DNA from 4 places in the Arthrobacter sp. StoSoilB13 genome. Region 2 is predicted to be linked to each of the others. Evidence: riboswitches for the same ligand, from Rfam matches in the RefSeq annotation. Region 2 holds a riboswitch; each other region holds the start of a gene.
The links. Region 2 has a riboswitch for S-adenosylmethionine ahead of metX (homoserine O-acetyltransferase MetX). Riboswitches for the same ligand answer to the same signal wherever they lie in the genome.
Positions count from the first base shown of each region.

Region 1 (3,830 bases), 500 kb from region 2:
TGCATTCGGCTGGTGGGGCAAGTCCCGCACCAAGAACAACAGCGACTTCCTGGTGGCCGGCCGCCGCCTTGGACCTTTCCTTTACACGGGCACCATGGCCGCAGTTGTCCTCGGTGGCGCATCCACCGTCGGCGGTGTCGGCCTGGGCTACAAGTTCGGCATCTCAGGTATGTGGCTGGTAGTCGCAATCGGCGCCGGCGTCCTCCTCCTGAGCCTGCTCTTCGCCGGCACCATCCAGCGCCTGAAGATCTACACGGTCTCCCAAATGCTGAGCCTTCGCTACGGCAGCAAGGCCACGCAGACCTCCGGAATCGTCATGCTGGCCTACACCCTCATGCTTTGTGCCACATCCACCGGCGCCTACGCCACCATCTTCGTGGTCCTCTTCGACTGGGAACGCTGGATGGCGATCGCCGTCGGCGGTGCAATTGTGCTTGTTTACTCGACCATCGGTGGCATGTGGTCCATCACCTTGGCCGACCAGGTCCAGTTCATCATCAAGACCGTGGGCATCTTCTTCCTGATGCTCCCGTTCGTCATGAACGCGGCCGGAGGACTGGACGGCATCCGTGAGCGCGTCGAGGCGAGCTTCTTCCAGATCGACGGAATCGGCGTCCAGACGATCATCACCTACTTCGTCGTGTACACACTCGGACTCCTGATCGGCCAGGACATCTGGCAGCGCGTCTTCACGGCCAAGACTCCCAAGGTTGCACGCTGGGGTGGAGCGACCGCCGGCGTTTACTGCATCCTCTACGGTGTGGCCGGTGCCTTGATCGGCCTGGCCGCCCGGGTGGCGCTCCCCAACATTGATGTCGCCAACCTCGGCAAGGACGTGGTCTACGCCGAGGTGGCAACCCACATCCTGCCCATCGGCATCGGCGGCCTGGTCATGGCCGCAGCTGTTGCAGCCATGATGTCCACCGCTTCAGGTGCCCTGATTGCCGCCGCCACGGTGGCCCGCGCAGATGTTGTTCCGTTCGTGGCCAGCTGGTTCGGCAAGACCATCAACACGGACGACACCGAAAACCCCGAGCACGACGTCAAAGCCAACCGTTACTGGGTTCTTGGCCTGGGCATCGTCGCGGTGTTGATCTCCATGGCCGCGCAGGACGTGGTTGTTGCCCTCACCATTGCTTACGACATCCTTGTGGGCGGCCTCCTCGTCGCGATTCTTGGCGGCCTGGTGTGGAAGCGCGGCACTGGTATCGCTGCTGCATGGTCCATGGCAGTGGGCTCGGTATTGACGTTGGCCTTGTTGATTCTGTTCGCCACTGGAGTCATTCCAAGCGTCGACGGCGTCTACGCCAACGAGCCCATCTACTACGGCCTCGCGGCCTCGTTCGTCGCCTACGTGGTGATTTCCCTCCTCACGCCGCCCACCGAACCCGAAGTCCGGGCCGCTTGGGAAAAGCGCGTGGCCGGAGCGGTATCTGACGAATTGCCCTTGGAAGCCCACCCCGTCAGCAGCCACAACGCCAGCTAACGGCCCAGGGCCGCAAGGCATCAGGTAAGAACTGAACTGAGCAATGGTCGACGGCGGCGCCGCCCCTTCCCGGGGCAGCGCCGCCGTTGCGCTGTGCGGGGGCGAGCGGATCCGAGGGCCACACTTCTCCCGGACAGCACTCCTCCAGTACAGTGGTCCCAGCTTCAAGAGAGGTGGCGCCAAGCTCCGACTGGCCACACACCAACCCCATGTTCACGGGTGGTTCGGATGAGGAAGCGGCCCGCCCCGGACCAGAGACAACCGAGCGGGCAAGAGCACTCCCCAAAGGAGCAGTCCTTGCCGTACCAAGGCGTTACCACCCCAAGCCAAAGCAGCCCCACCAAAACCGAAGCGCCCACTGTTCCGGTGATTCCCGGCGTCGACCTTGTCCTTGGGACGGTGACCCTGTTCCTGAACGGTGGGCTGGCCCGGTTCCGGCACCCCGAAGCGCGCCTGTTGGCGCATGCCCTTGCCCAGGCTGTGCGTCCATCGCGGTGGTGTGAATCGTCGAGGACGTTGACGGTGACTGTTGCAGCGCTCGGGCGTCCGGCGGGACTGGAGCGGCATTTCACCTTCGGTGAAGATGGCCCTGCCTAAGAAACGGTCCTAGAATTCCTCGTCTTCTTCCCCGCGGAATTCTTCGGTTTCATCCAGGGGGACAACCCGCTCGTCGTCATCCGGGACGTCGATTTCCTCCACCCAGGGTTCGTCGACTTCCTGGTCATCGCTGTAGTCGTAGGCGGGATCCGACTCGATGGTCTCCCGTTCGGGGTGGTTGGCGTGCGGTTCGGTGGTGTCCATGCTGCAACCTCCGTCTGGTGGGCTGGCAAGCAGCCTGCTGACCGAGTGCGGGGAGGGCCCCCGCCCCTGTCCTTCCATCTGAGCACTGTGCCTGAAGAGGGTCAAGGCAACGGCCCACATGGACCCAGGGAAAGGCTCCAGGCAGAGGATTGCAGCTTCGAAAATTAAGGCATGCCGAACATTCCAACTAAGGAATACCGGCCAAAAATCCGCGCCGATAAGCGGTACAGTGGGCGTGCAATGGGGCCGCAACTACCCCACCCAGCACAGGAGAAAAAGTGCAGAAGCACCAGGAATCCCACGGTTCGTCGAGCCCCGCTCCGGACCCCGCCCCCGGATCCGGAACACCGTCCCAACCAGCCCGGCCCACACCGGCGGACATCAGGCGCTGGCGTCAATACCTGGCCGACGAGCGTGCCGAAGCCGCCGTCTACCGGGAACTCGCCCAGCGTCGTGACGGCGAAGAACGGCAGATCCTGCTCGCCCTGGCCGAGGCCGAGAGACGGCACGAGGCACACTGGCTCAAGCTCTTGGGAGAACACGCCGGAATGCCGAAGGGAGCTTCCACCCGCAGCCAGCTGCTGGGCTTCCTGGCCCGGCACTTTGGTTCCGTGTTCGTCCTCGCGTTGGCGCAGCGCGCGGAAGGCCGCTCCCCCTACGGAGCCGAACCTGCCGCGACTCCAGCCATGGTTGCCGACGAACAAATCCACGAAGAAGTTGTCAGGGGCCTTGCCACCCGTGGCCGCAACAGGCTCTCCGGTACCTTCCGTGCTGCTGTTTTTGGCGCCAACGATGGCCTGGTGAGCAACCTTTCACTGGTTATGGGTATGGCAGCAACCGGCGTTCCCAGCCCGGTGGTCCTCATGAGTGGCGTGGCCGGTTTGCTGGCCGGCGCCCTGTCCATGGGTGCTGGCGAGTACGTTTCGGTCCGCTCGCAGCGGGAGTTGCTCAGCGCCACGCTGCCCACGCAGGCAACCCTCACAGCCGCCCCTTCTTTGGACATCGAGCACAACGAGCTTGTGCTGGTGTACTTGGCCCGCGGCATGACCCGTGAGGCAGCCGAGCACCGTGCCGCCGAACGCATGGGACTCTTCAGCTGCGACTGCGATCCCAGCCTCTCCTTGCAACCGGAGAAGGAGCAACCCGCTGACAACCACGAAACCGTGGGGTCTGCCTGGGGCGCTGCGATGTCCAGCTTCTGCTTCTTCGCCTCGGGTGCGATCGTGCCCATCCTTCCGTTTATTTTCGGCATGACGGGTATGGCGGCACTGATAGTAGCCGGTGTACTGGTGGGGATCGCGCTCCTGGCGACCGGCGCCGTCGTCGGGCTGTTGTCCGGGACCTCACCGCTGAGCCGTGGCTTCCGGCAGCTGGCGATCGGCCTGGGCGCCGCGGCCGCCACCTACGGGCTTGGCCTCGCGTTCGGAACGATGATCGTCTAGGCGGTAATGTTGGTTCGTCCTCCGCGCGGCCCCGCGTGACCGGGGCGTAGGGAATGGAGAACCGTGGATTCGGAGCAGCCGCCATTGCGCGCGCCAAAACA
Region 1 is NZ_AP024648.1:665,503-669,332, reverse strand. It holds gene LDP01_RS15360 (sodium:solute symporter family protein) at 1-1,486, shown strand, start outside; SAM riboswitch class IV at 1,649-1,768, shown strand; gene LDP01_RS15355 (hypothetical protein) at 1,784-2,083, shown strand; gene LDP01_RS15350 (hypothetical protein) at 2,093-2,287, opposite strand; gene LDP01_RS15345 (VIT1/CCC1 transporter family protein) at 2,566-3,729, shown strand.
Region 1: another riboswitch for S-adenosylmethionine. It lies ahead of LDP01_RS15355 (hypothetical protein); the one in region 2 lies ahead of metX (homoserine O-acetyltransferase MetX).

Region 2 (3,830 bases):
CAGCAAAATCCTGGTGAGCGGCAGCCCGGTCCGTTCTGCAGGGGGTGCACTGAAACAGACATACGCCTTGTTCGAGGAACGTGTGCCCGACGGCAATACGTCCCTGATGGAGGACGGCGACCGCGAATGGGCCTTGGGCCAGCTGGCCCTGCGGTACTTCAGCAGCCGGGGACCTGCCACCATCAAGGACTGTGCCGCGTGGTCCGGACTGACCATCAAGGATGTACGGCTTGGCTTGCAGGTAGCTGAAGAGTCCGTTCCGGGCGCCTTGGCAACCGTGGCGGTCGACGGCTTGGACTTCTACTTGCCAGCAGAAGATGTGGAGGCACTTGCAGCGACTCCCCCACCAGGTGACGATGGGCCAGGACTTCCCCGTGTCGATCTCATCCAGTGCTACGACGAGTACGTGATGGGCTATTCACAATCGAGGCACTACCTCGGCGGCAGGGCGCCCTATTTCCCCGAGGGCGATGCTCCAATTCACGTGGTGTTGCTCGATGGCAGGTTGACCGGATGGTGGCGCCACAGCTTCTCGGGTGGGATCTGCGAACTCGACATCAGAATGAACAGGCCACTCACAACAGCCGAACAACAAGCTTTGGAGGCAGAAGTGGAACGCTACGGGAGGTTCCTGGGCATGGAGACAAAGCTGGTGTGAAACTGCGGGACTAAGCTGGGTTAAGACCTAGGAGGCCTGCACCGTGAACAATCTGATCTTCTGGATCATCGTCTGCTCGTGGCTGATTCCCATGGGGATACGCATGTACAACAAGTCCCGGGCGCGGCGGCTCCAGGACCGCAATTTCCCGGGCCCGAATTATCCGGGCCCCGGCTATCCCCCGCAGAATCTTCCGGGACCGGGTTACCCGCAGCCGAATTATCCGGGCTATCCCACGCAGCCCACCACCATCCGCCCTGCCGATGCCCCACCGCCGCCAGGACCGGCGTCGAACGCTTCTTCACCTACGTTTCCGAGCCACCGCGGCTCTGAGCAGCAAGGCTTCCGCGCGCGCAAGCTGGCCGAACTGGACCTCAAGTTCAGCAACGGCGAAATTGCCATGGAGGATTACATGAAGCAGCGCGGCGACATCATGAACGGCTGAGCCGGCTTAGGCGAAGAAGGCCTCGCGAAGCTGCTTCGATAGTTGGCCGATTTCGGTCAGGAAGCCATCGTGGCCGATGGGGGCCTCGATCACGTGGACGGGCACATTGCCTGGCAGGTTTTGCGCCAGTTCCACTGACTGGGCCGGAAAATAGAGGCGGTCGGAATCGACGGCTGCCACAAAGAATTCAGCAGTGGCGGCAGCCAAGGCTTCCTTCAAGGTGCCCCGGCCCCGTCTGATGTCGTGGGACATCAGCGCCTCGGTGATGGCGATGTAACTGTTCGCATCGAACCGGCGCACCAGCTTGGTGCCTTGGTGGTCGAGGTAGCTTTCCACTTGGTAGCGGCCACGCTCCCCCAGGACCGCAGCGGCCAGGGGCGTCTCCTGGTGCTGGGCTTCCCGGCCGAAGCGGACATCAAGCTCCAGCGCTGACCGGTACGTGATGTGCGCTATCCGTCGGGCCAGGGCAAGGCCTGCCTCAGGAGTTGGTCCACCGTAGTAATCGCCGTTGTTGAAGTTCGGGTCCTGGCGGATGGCGAGCGTCTGCGACTGGGCGAAAGCAATTTGCTCGGCTGTGCTGTAGGCGCCCACAGAAATAACCGCGCACCGCTGAACACGCTCAGGGAAGGTGACCGCCCACTCAAGTGCCCGCGCCCCACCCATGGAACCGCCAAGGACTGCGTGCCATGCCTTGATCCCCAAGGCATCCGCGAGCCGGGCTTCAGCCACCGTGCTGTCGCGCAAGGTGATCAGTGGGAAGCGGGATCCCCAGGGCCGTCCGTCCGGCGCCTCTGACGATGGGCCCGTGCTGCCGTAACAGCCGCCGACAATGTTGATGGAGATAACGAAGAACCGGTTGGTGTCGATCGTCGCGCCGGGACCAACGAGTTGCTCCCACCAGCCTTCCTCATCAGTAGCACCGCGGGCCACATGCGTGCTGCCCGTCAGTGCGTGCTGAACCAGGACTGCGTTGGACGCATCCGCATTCAACTGCCCCCAGGTTTCGTAGGCAAGCACAACATCCGGGAGAAAACCGCCGGCTTCAAGTTCCAGTGAACCTACGCCGGCGTACTTGACCGTCCCGTCTTCTTTGCCCGGTTTGGGGGGTGCTGTAGCAGTAATGGTCATTCCTTTGACACCTAACCTCGCGCTTGCCTGCCGCCTTGCGTGCGACAGGCCAGGTCTTCACCCGGGGCACCCCACCGCGGAGGAGGGTTGCCGGCCAGCAAGCCGGGGCTGTCGCTGGCACTCATGACCTAATACGTAGAGTCTAGGAAAAATACCGCTGTCTTGGCGAAGAATGTGACAGCTGTGTGACGGTTTGGCGCCGCTTCGTTCAGGAACACGCACCGCGAAGGGCCGCCCGGCGAATTTTCGACGGCGGGCGGCCGCTCCCCCAGCAGCGCGATTAAGCGCCTTTGGCAGCCCGGAAACCGGCCTCAAGATCAGCAATAATGTCGTCCACGTGCTCTATTCCCACGGAGAGGCGGACAAGGCCTGGATTCACGCCCGCAACCAGCTGCTGTTCGACCGTGAGCTGGCTGTGGGTAGTCGACGCCGGGTGGATAACCAGCGAGCGGACGTCACCGATGTTGGCAACATGGGAGTGCAACTCCAGGCCGTCCACGAATCGCTTGCCGGCCTCGACGCCACCCTTGATGTTGAATGCCACCACTGCACCGGTACCCCTTGGCCCGTACTTACGGCCGCGGTCGTACCAAGGGCTGGACGGCAGGCCCGCAAAGGCAACCGATTCGACGTCGTCATGGGCTTCCAGCCATTCAGCCACTTTGGTGGCGTTCGAGACGTGACGCTCGACGCGCAGGCTCAGGGTTTCCAGGGCCCCTGGGCGATGAGGAAGGCGTTGAACGGGGAAACCGCCGAACCCAGATCGCGCAGCAACTGCACGCGCGCCTTGAGAATGTAGGAGAGGTTGGCTCCGAGCGCGCCATCCTTGCCAAGGTCCCGGGCGTAAACGAGTCCGTTGTAGCTGGGGTCCGGAGTATTGAATCCGGGGAAGCGCTCCGGGTCCTTGCCGAAATCAAAGTTTCCGGAGTCCACGATCACGCCGGCGATCGCCGCGCCGTGGCCGCCCAGATACTTGGTAGCCGAGTGCACCACGATGTCCGCACCCCACTCGATGGGACGGATGAGGTAGGGGGTTGAGAGCGTGTTATCCACGATGAGCGGCACGCCAGCCTCGTGCGCGGCGCGTGAAACACCCTCGATGTCCAGCACGTCCTGGCGCGGATTGGACACAACCTCGCCGAAGAACAGCTTGGTGTTGGGCTGCACGGCGTCCCGCCACTGGTCCAGGTTGTCCGGATCCTGCACGAACGTCACGGAGATGCCGAACTTCTTCAGAGTGTGCGCCAGCAGGTTGTAAGTGCCACCGTAGAGGCTGGGGCTCGCGACGACATGGTCTCCGGCCTCGGCAATGTTCAGGATAGCGAAGGTTTCCGCGGCCTGCCCTGAGCTAAGGAGCAACGCGCCCAGCCCGCCTTCGAGGCTGGCGATCCGCTGCTCCACGGCATCTTGTGTTGGGTTGCCGATACGCGTGTAGATCGGGGCGAGCTCGGCCAGTGCAAAGCGGTTGGCTGCGCTCTCTGCGCTCGGGAAAACGAAGGACGTGGTCTGGTAGATCGGAAGCGACCGCGCTCCCGTGGCAGAGTCAGGCTCCTGCCCTGCGTGGATCTGGCGGGTTTCGAAAGACCATCCTTGGGACAT
Region 2 is NZ_AP024648.1:1,167,867-1,171,696, reverse strand. It holds gene LDP01_RS17605 (winged helix DNA-binding domain-containing protein) at 1-658, shown strand, start outside; gene LDP01_RS17600 (hypothetical protein) at 702-1,103, shown strand; gene metX (homoserine O-acetyltransferase MetX) at 1,110-2,231, opposite strand; SAM riboswitch class IV at 2,246-2,360, opposite strand; partial or broken gene LDP01_RS17590 (bifunctional o-acetylhomoserine/o-acetylserine sulfhydrylase) at 2,512-3,830, opposite strand.

Region 3 (3,830 bases), on a different replicon from region 2:
GCTGCCGATCCGAACCACCAGGGCTCCGCCGAATGGTTTGCGTCCCACCACCTCAACAGGAGCGTCCAAGGTAATCTCTTCCGACGCGAGATACCGAAGAAGATCAGGATTTTCGTCGCTGATCCGCGTGATGCGGCCTGAGTGGCCTTCGTCCAACTCGATCATGCGGTACGCGTGAGGGAGCTCCACGGATCCGTCAGCCGAGGGAATGGGGTCACCGTGAGGATCCCGCAGGGGGTGGCCAAGCTTGGCGGCCATGCGCTCGATGAACGTATCGGACACCGCGTGTTCCAACATCTCAGCTTCATCGTGGACTTCATCCCAGCTGTAACCGAGTTCGTCCACGAGGTATGTCTCAATGAGGCGGTGGCGCCGGACCATGGACAGCGCCAGCCGCATGCCCTCCGGAGTCAGCCTGATGGCGCTGTAGGGTTGGTGGTCCACCAAGCCCTGGTCCTTGAGCTTGCGGACCATTTCAGACACCGAGGAATTGGCAACGCCAAGCCGCAGGGCAAGCTGCGAGGACGTAATTGGTTTGTCCTGCCACTCCGTATAGGAGTAGATGACCTTGACGTAGTCCTCGATAGAGGAGGAGGGCGTACTGGTCTTCACACACCAAGCCTACCGTGGCGGGGCGCCGTGGATCTTGCGGGCCCGCCAGGTAGTCGTCACGTACGGCAATCCCAGTCGTTGTCCAGGGGCATGGCCGAGATGATCGTAGAGGTACCACGCCAGGTTGCCCATGACCTTTGCGCGGGTGGCTTCATTGGCGCGGAGGTAGTAGCTGCGCGATTTCGTGAGCTCCATGATGTCCTCCGGAGACACGGCGTCCTCCCAGCTGGTGAGATGGCTCTCCAAGTCCGTGAATTCCGGTCCGATAACTGGCCGGAAGCCGGGCTTGTGCACATCTCCGGCGTGCATGATGCGTGATAGCCGATGGACCCAGGGCACAGAGGTGTCCAGTTGGTTCCATACCAGGCCAAGAACTCCGTGGGGGCGAAGGATGCGGGCGATCTCCGTGCTGGCCTTGAGCGGGTCACACCAGTGCCAGGCCTGGGCAACGCTGACGACGTCGAATGCTGAGTCCGTCAACCCTGTTGCCTCGGCCGTACCCTCCAACGCCTGAACGCCGGGATAGGACTTTCGAAGTTGCTCCAGCATGTCTGTGGAAGGATCGACGGCGGCCACCTGCAGGCCGCGTTCCACGAGCAGTGCCGTGAATTTTCCTGTGCCTGCACCAATATCCGCGGCGGACTTCGCTCCAGGAGGAAGAAGCCAAACCACTGAGTCTGTGGGATAGCCGGGCCGAACGCGATCGTAGTGTTCGCCGCCGTCCTGGAAGCTCTGGCCCAGTTCGTGGCGGCGCGTGGCATGCAGCTTGGGACCACCTGGCCTGCCAGCGCTGCCGGAAACACTTCCGCCGGAAACACTACGGGAAGGCACGGCCACGCACAGACTCCTTTACCGCGAACGCCGGTTACCCTACGAATTTACCGCACAGTACGTGTACATCAGCAACCGTGCTGTTCCAGTCAATCGTGCTGTGTCAGTCAATAGTGCAGGGTGCAGCCCCTGCGGTGCCGGGCGTGTTTGGTGCCCACTCCGGGTAGCTGCGGTGGTCGTTGGCCGGCACCCAGCGGCCTTCGTCCACTACATAGTCCCAGCCGAGACCCGTGCGCTTGAGTTCCTCGATACCAGCCAGCAGCCGTGTGGCATCCTCCAGGCGGGAGCCCACGCCGAAGCTGGCTCGCAGTGAGCCGGACGGCAGGCCCAGCCGCTTGAGGAGGGGATGGGCGCAGAAGCGGCCGTCACGAAGTCCTACACCGTGTTCGGCGGCGAGGTATGCGGCGACCAGTCCGGCGTCGAATCCTTCCACCGAGAAATTAACCACGCCGATGGTGTCCTCGGAGTCGCTGAAGATCCGGTGGACCGTCACGCCGTCGATTGCTTCAAGTCCCTGTACGAGGTAGGAGCGGATTCCAGCTTCATGGGCATGCCAGGCATCCTGATCCAAGCCGGCGAGCACCTGCGTCGCCCGGGCCAATGTTGCCGCACCGAGGACGTTGGGGGAGCCGCCCTCGTGGCGGGCGGGACCTGAGGGCCCAGCTGACCGAGTCCAGGCGCGCCTCACGAACAGCGCCTCCGCCGGCAAGGTGGGGAGTACCGGCGTCGAGCCAGTCGGGACGGCCCACAACGACTCCGGCGCCGAACGGAGCGTAGAGCTTATGGCCGGAGAACACGATGTAGTCGACGTCTGTGGCGGCGATGTTGATGCGGCGGTGGGGGGCAAGCTGCGCGGCGTCCACCACAATCCTGGCACCGTATTCGTGTGCAAGTGCTGCGAGTTCGGCGATCGGCAGGATTTCACCGGTCACGTTCGAGGCACCGGTGACCGCCAGCAGAGATACGCCGCCTTGGCTGAGTTCCTCGCGGAGCTTGGCCAAGGTAGCGGTCAGTGTCGAAGCAGCTACGACACTGCGGTGAGGGACGCCCTGCCAGGGAAGAAGATTGGCATGGTGCTCGATGTCCAGGTAAAGGACCTCGCCAGTTGGCTTACCGTCGAGTTGCGGGAGGCAGCCCGCCAACAGGTTCAGCGAGTCCGTGGTGTTCCGGGTGAAGATGACGGAATCATCCGGACGGCCGCCAACGAATTCACGGACGATGTCGCGGGAGTTCTCGTAGACCGAGGTGCTGATCTGGGAAGCGTAGCCCGCGCCGCGGTGGACACTGGCGTAGTAGGGGAGGATCTCGTTGAGATACGCAGAAACGATGGTCAACGCGGGAGCGGATGCTCCGTAGTCGAGGTTGGCGTAGCGGACATGGCCACCCTGGATCAGGGGAGCTTGCAGCTCCGCGCCTGTGACGGCGGCCAGGGGCCTGCCCGCAGCGGCTTCGTGCGCTGCTTCTTCGACCGCAAGGGACGGCAGAACGGTGGAGTTGAACGTAGCAGTGCTCATGGGACCTCACTCAAGAGGGACCCCCTATGGGGATCCGCGCTTGCCGTATCCGTTCCGGACCGGCCAGGTCGTCACCCGGGGCACCCCACCGCGAATGGAGGGTTGCCGGCCAGCAAACCGGGGTTTAGCGCTGGCACTCGTGACCTGTAAAGAGGTTAGGCCACGCATCTGGCCTGCTCCAAAGTCGATTCGCTTTGTTAAGCAGATTGTTACGACGTGTCCGGAAACCGGGTTTTGGGCGAAGAAAAGACGGCGGATGCCCCGAAAAGGAGGCTTCCGCCGTCGAAAATTCTATGCACAGCCGGTTGGCTTGTTGGTCCGCCGGGTCAGAGGAGGTCATCCAGGGCAGGGTTTAGCCGCTTGAGGACCTCCGAGTGGAGGATGGAGTTGGTGGCCAGGGCGTTGCCGCCGAAGGGGCCGTCCTCGCCTTCCAATGAGGTGAAGCGGCCGCCGGCTTCCGTCACGATGGGAACCAGTGCTGCCATGTCGTAAAGATTCAGCTCTGGCTCGCAGGCGATGTCAACAGCCCCCTCGGCTACCAGGCAATAGGACCAGAAGTCGCCATAGGCGCGCGTGCGCCAGATGTCTTCCGTCAACCCCAGGAACTCGTCCAGATTGCCGCGCTCCTTCCAACCGGAGAGGCTGGAATATGACATTGAAGCATCGGCCAACCGCGAAACGTTGGACACCCTGAGCCGGGTGGCTGATGCCAGGGAGCGGCCCATGTAGGCGCCCATGTCCTTTGCTGCCCACCAACGCTTGCCCAGCGCGGGGGCGCTGACAACTCCAACGACGGGCTCGCCTTCGTCAACGAGCGCGATCAGGGTAGCCCACACGGGAACGCCCCGAACAAAGTTCTTGGTGCCGTCGATG
Region 3 is NZ_AP024647.1:1,359,876-1,363,705, reverse strand. It holds gene LDP01_RS06435 (metal-dependent transcriptional regulator) at 1-612, opposite strand, end outside; gene LDP01_RS06430 (class I SAM-dependent methyltransferase) at 622-1,443, opposite strand; partial or broken gene LDP01_RS06425 (aminotransferase class V-fold PLP-dependent enzyme) at 1,547-2,957, opposite strand; SAM riboswitch class IV at 2,989-3,102, opposite strand; gene hisN (histidinol-phosphatase) at 3,284-3,830, opposite strand, start outside.
Region 3: another riboswitch for S-adenosylmethionine. It lies ahead of LDP01_RS06425 (aminotransferase class V-fold PLP-dependent enzyme); the one in region 2 lies ahead of metX (homoserine O-acetyltransferase MetX).

Region 4 (3,830 bases), on a different replicon from region 2:
CGATGACGCGCAGACCGTCCAGCAATGCAAACGCGGCATCCTTGGCCGAACGCCCGGAGGAGGGCAGCAACTCGAAGGTCAGCACGGTACCGCCGGCCTTCATTTGCTTGGCCGCCAGCTCGTACTGAGGGTGCGATTTCAGCAAGGGGTACTTGACCCAGCTGATGGCAGGCTGCTGCTCGAGCCATTCCGCGATTTTCAAAGCAGAAGCCGAGCTGTGGTTCACCCTCAGGCCGATCGTCTCCAGGCCCTTGGTCAACACCCAGGCATTGAAGGCGGAGAGTGAAGGTCCGGTGTGCCGCATCAACTGCTTGACCGGGCCGTCGATGAATTCCTTGGTGCCCAGGATTGCGCCGCCGAGGACACGCCCTTGGCCATCGATGTGCTTGGTTCCGGAGTACACAATGACGTCCGCGCCCAGGTCACCGCAACGCTGGAGCAAGGGAGTGGCAAAGACGTTGTCGACGACGACGGTCGCTCCCGCAGCATGCGCCAGCTCGCTGACGGCGGCGACGTCCACGATTTCCTGCATGGGGTTCGAGGGCGACTCGAAGAACACGGCAGTGGTCGGTTCGGAGAGGGCAGCCCGCCACTGGTCGAGGTCGGGACCGTCGACAAACACGGTCTCTACGCCCCAGCGCGGCAGGATCTCGTTGAGGATCACGAAGCACGAGCCGAACAGGGAACGGGCGGCAACCACGCGATCACCGGCAGCCAGGAGGGCACCCAAGGCGGTGAACACCGCGGACATGCCGGACGCCGTCGCGAAGCATGCCTCGGTTCCTTCGAGCAACCGCAACCGTTCCTGGAACGTGGCCACGGACGGGTTGCCGTAGCGGGAGTAAACGAAGCGTTCGTCCTCGCCGGTGAAGGCGCGTTCGGCGGCGGCAGCGGATTCGTAGACGAAGCCGGAGTTCAGGAAAACGGGTTCGGACGTCTCCTGGAAGTTGGTACGGTCAAGGCCGCCGCGTACTGCCTGGGTGTCAGGGCTCCAGCTGGCGGCATCGGGATTGAAAGTCACTTAGTCGTTCCCCAGGTTGGTTGGCAGGCCGCGGTTCTTCCAGCCGTTGATGGTCCGTTCGCCGTAACGGTCAGGGTCACCTTCGAAGCCCTCAAGCACGTTGTAGGCGGTGAACCCGGCCTGCGTCGCGGCGATGGCGGCCGAGATGGAGCGCTGGCCTGAGCGGCAGATGAAAACGAGTTCCACGCCCTCACCCTCGGGTGCCTGCTGCTGCAGGTCCTCGATGAAGCGGGAGTTGGGAATGCCACCGGCGAGGTTCCACTGAATGAACAAGGGATCATTCTCTGTGGCTTTGGTGTCCGGGATGCCGATGTGGGCCCACTCGGCCTCGGTGCGGACGTCTACCAGGATTGCGCCTTCTTCAAGCTTGGCCCACGCGTCCTGCGGGGTCAGGTCACCTGCGTAACTCATGCGTGTCCCTCGAATGCTTCTTCGTCGTCGTCGTTCTCCAACTGGTCAACAGCATTCGCGACGGCGGCGTCTGCGTTGGCGATGGCAGCGGGCAGGACGACCGCCTGCGCCACGATGACATCCGTGCCATTGAACGTGGCTGCCGGGCTGCCGTGGAGCACGTAGCCGTCGGCGAGGGCCGTGGTGATCCGCTCGCAGAATTCACGGGTATCCGGACCTGTAATCAGGCGGTAGGAGAGTTTTTCTTCAGTGGGTTCAGGCATTGGCTGGTGCTCCTCAGTCACGCTTGCAGTTCGAAGTGTCGATACGCCGAGTAGTCACCTGAGGCACCCCGCCGGAGAGAGGGTTGCCGACCAGCAAGTCAGGGCTTGGCGCTGGTGCTCATTACTCAAGAAAAACGTAACATCCCGCGGCGGCGGCCCGCACTTGCAAGCGGTTACGCGGTCGTCATGTTGCGTAACCGGCCGGTGCTGGAGTAGCAGCCCAAATGTGACGCCCCGGGAGCATAATTGACGCAGTACGACCCCCTGTAACTTCGCAAGAAATCAGGTCGCGGTGAACGGACAAGGCAGCTCTACACTCAAGCCCATGCTGCATTTTGGATGGTTCGTGGGGCACGGTTTTGGTGTCCAGGGATGGGGAACTCCCGGCTACAGCCTGGGCTACGACTGGAAGAAGCCTGCCCTGTATCAAGACGCCGTCCGCGCGTTTGAGCAATCCGGCCTTGACCTCTTCATCATCGAGGACTCCCTTACTGTTCCCGATACCTATGGCGGCACTGCCGAGGTCTCGCTGGCACACGCCTCCTTTGCGCCCAAACATGATCCCTTGGCCCTGGTGCCGTACCTCCTGTCCGCAACCGAGCACCTTGGAATCGTCCCGACGGTCAGCGCATCGTTCTATCCGCCTTTCACTGCGGCCCGCCTCCTGGCCACGCTGCAGCACTTCTCCGAGGGGCAGTTGGGATGGAACGTCGTAACCTCCGGCAGTGACCTCGCCGCGCAGAATTACGGTTTGGACCAGCAGATTGAACACGACCTTCGGTATGAGAAGGCGGAGGAATTCGTCGACGTCGTCCGGAGGCTTTGGCGGAGCTGGGAACCGGACGCCATCCTTGAGGACGTTGAGGCCGGCGTATTCGCCGACCACACCAAAGTGCACCCCATTAACCACCAGGGTGACTTCTTCAAGGTCCGCGGTCCCCTCAACACCGCACCTCTGCCGGAGGAGCCCGTACTGGTGCAGGCCCGGCGCTTCTCCCCGCGGCAAAGCGTTCGCGGGTGGGCATGCAGACGTGGCGATCGCCTTGGCCCGTGGCGTTGACGGCATGAAGGCCTACCGGGATTCCATCCGTGCCGAGGCTGCCAAGGCGGGCAGGAACCCCGACGACGTCAAGGTACTTTTCGTGCTGAAGCCCACCGTCGTAGGTTCATCGGCCGAGGCCGGGGAGTTGCGTGCCCAGCGCCGGGAGCTTACCCAGCGTGATATCGACAGCCAGCTCAATTCGATCTCCTACCTGTCCGTGATCGACTTCAAGCAATTCGACCTTGATGCGCCGTTGCCCGAATTGAGCACCAACAGCAACCAAGGCACCTTGGAGCACTTCGCCAAGGCGGCGCCTCCGGGGTCTACCCTGCGCCAGATCCTTCAGGCACGCAGCGGTGGCGCCGGCGATTCGATCATCGGCACGGTTGGTGAAATCGCGGACTATCTCGAGGGGACCGGCGAGGCTGTGGGTGGCGACGGCTTCCTCTTCTCCGGCTTCGTGGACCCCGTCACCGTACACGGCGTCTTGGACAAGCTCACTCCCGAACTGCGCCGCCGTGGCCTGTTGAGGAAGAGTTACGGCGACGGTGGCTTCCGCCAGAATCTTCTGGACTTCTGACGATGTCCTCCGAGCCCCGGACCCTCTTGATCGGCACATCGCCGGTGGACCCTGAGCGCGTAGCGCAGGCTGCCTTGGATCCGGCGTTTCACGTGAAACTCAACCATGATGCGTTGTCTTTGATCGGCCGCTCACGCGAAGTGCTGGAGCGCGCTGCGACCTCAGGGCAGAGAATCTACGGCCTGAACACCCTCCTCGGATCCGGACGGGATACGGCCGTGGAGGAGAAATCGGTTCTTGCCTATCAAATCCAAGTAGTCAGATACCACAACAGCGGCGTGGGCGCGCATCTGGACCGGCCCTCCGCCCGCGCTGTGATCCTCGCCCGGCTCATCGGCTTCAGCCGCGGCGGCTCCGGCGTGCGGCCGGAGACAGCCCGGTTCTATGCGGAACTGCTCAACCGTGGGGTTCTTCCCGCCATCCCGCGCGAAGGCTCAGTCGGCTCCTCGGACCTCACCCAGCTGGCCGCCGTCGCCGCCGTCGCCATCGGTGAAGGTGAAGCGATCGACGCGA
Region 4 is NZ_AP024647.1:2,480,255-2,484,084, reverse strand. It holds gene LDP01_RS11675 (O-succinylhomoserine sulfhydrylase) at 1-1,021, opposite strand, end outside; gene LDP01_RS11670 (rhodanese-like domain-containing protein) at 1,022-1,432, opposite strand; gene LDP01_RS11665 (DUF1737 domain-containing protein) at 1,429-1,695, opposite strand; SAM riboswitch class IV at 1,710-1,821, opposite strand; gene LDP01_RS23430 (LLM class flavin-dependent oxidoreductase) at 2,021-2,755, shown strand; gene LDP01_RS23425 (LLM class oxidoreductase) at 2,727-3,317, shown strand; gene LDP01_RS11655 (aromatic amino acid ammonia-lyase) at 3,320-3,830, shown strand, end outside.
Region 4: another riboswitch for S-adenosylmethionine. It lies ahead of LDP01_RS11665 (DUF1737 domain-containing protein); the one in region 2 lies ahead of metX (homoserine O-acetyltransferase MetX).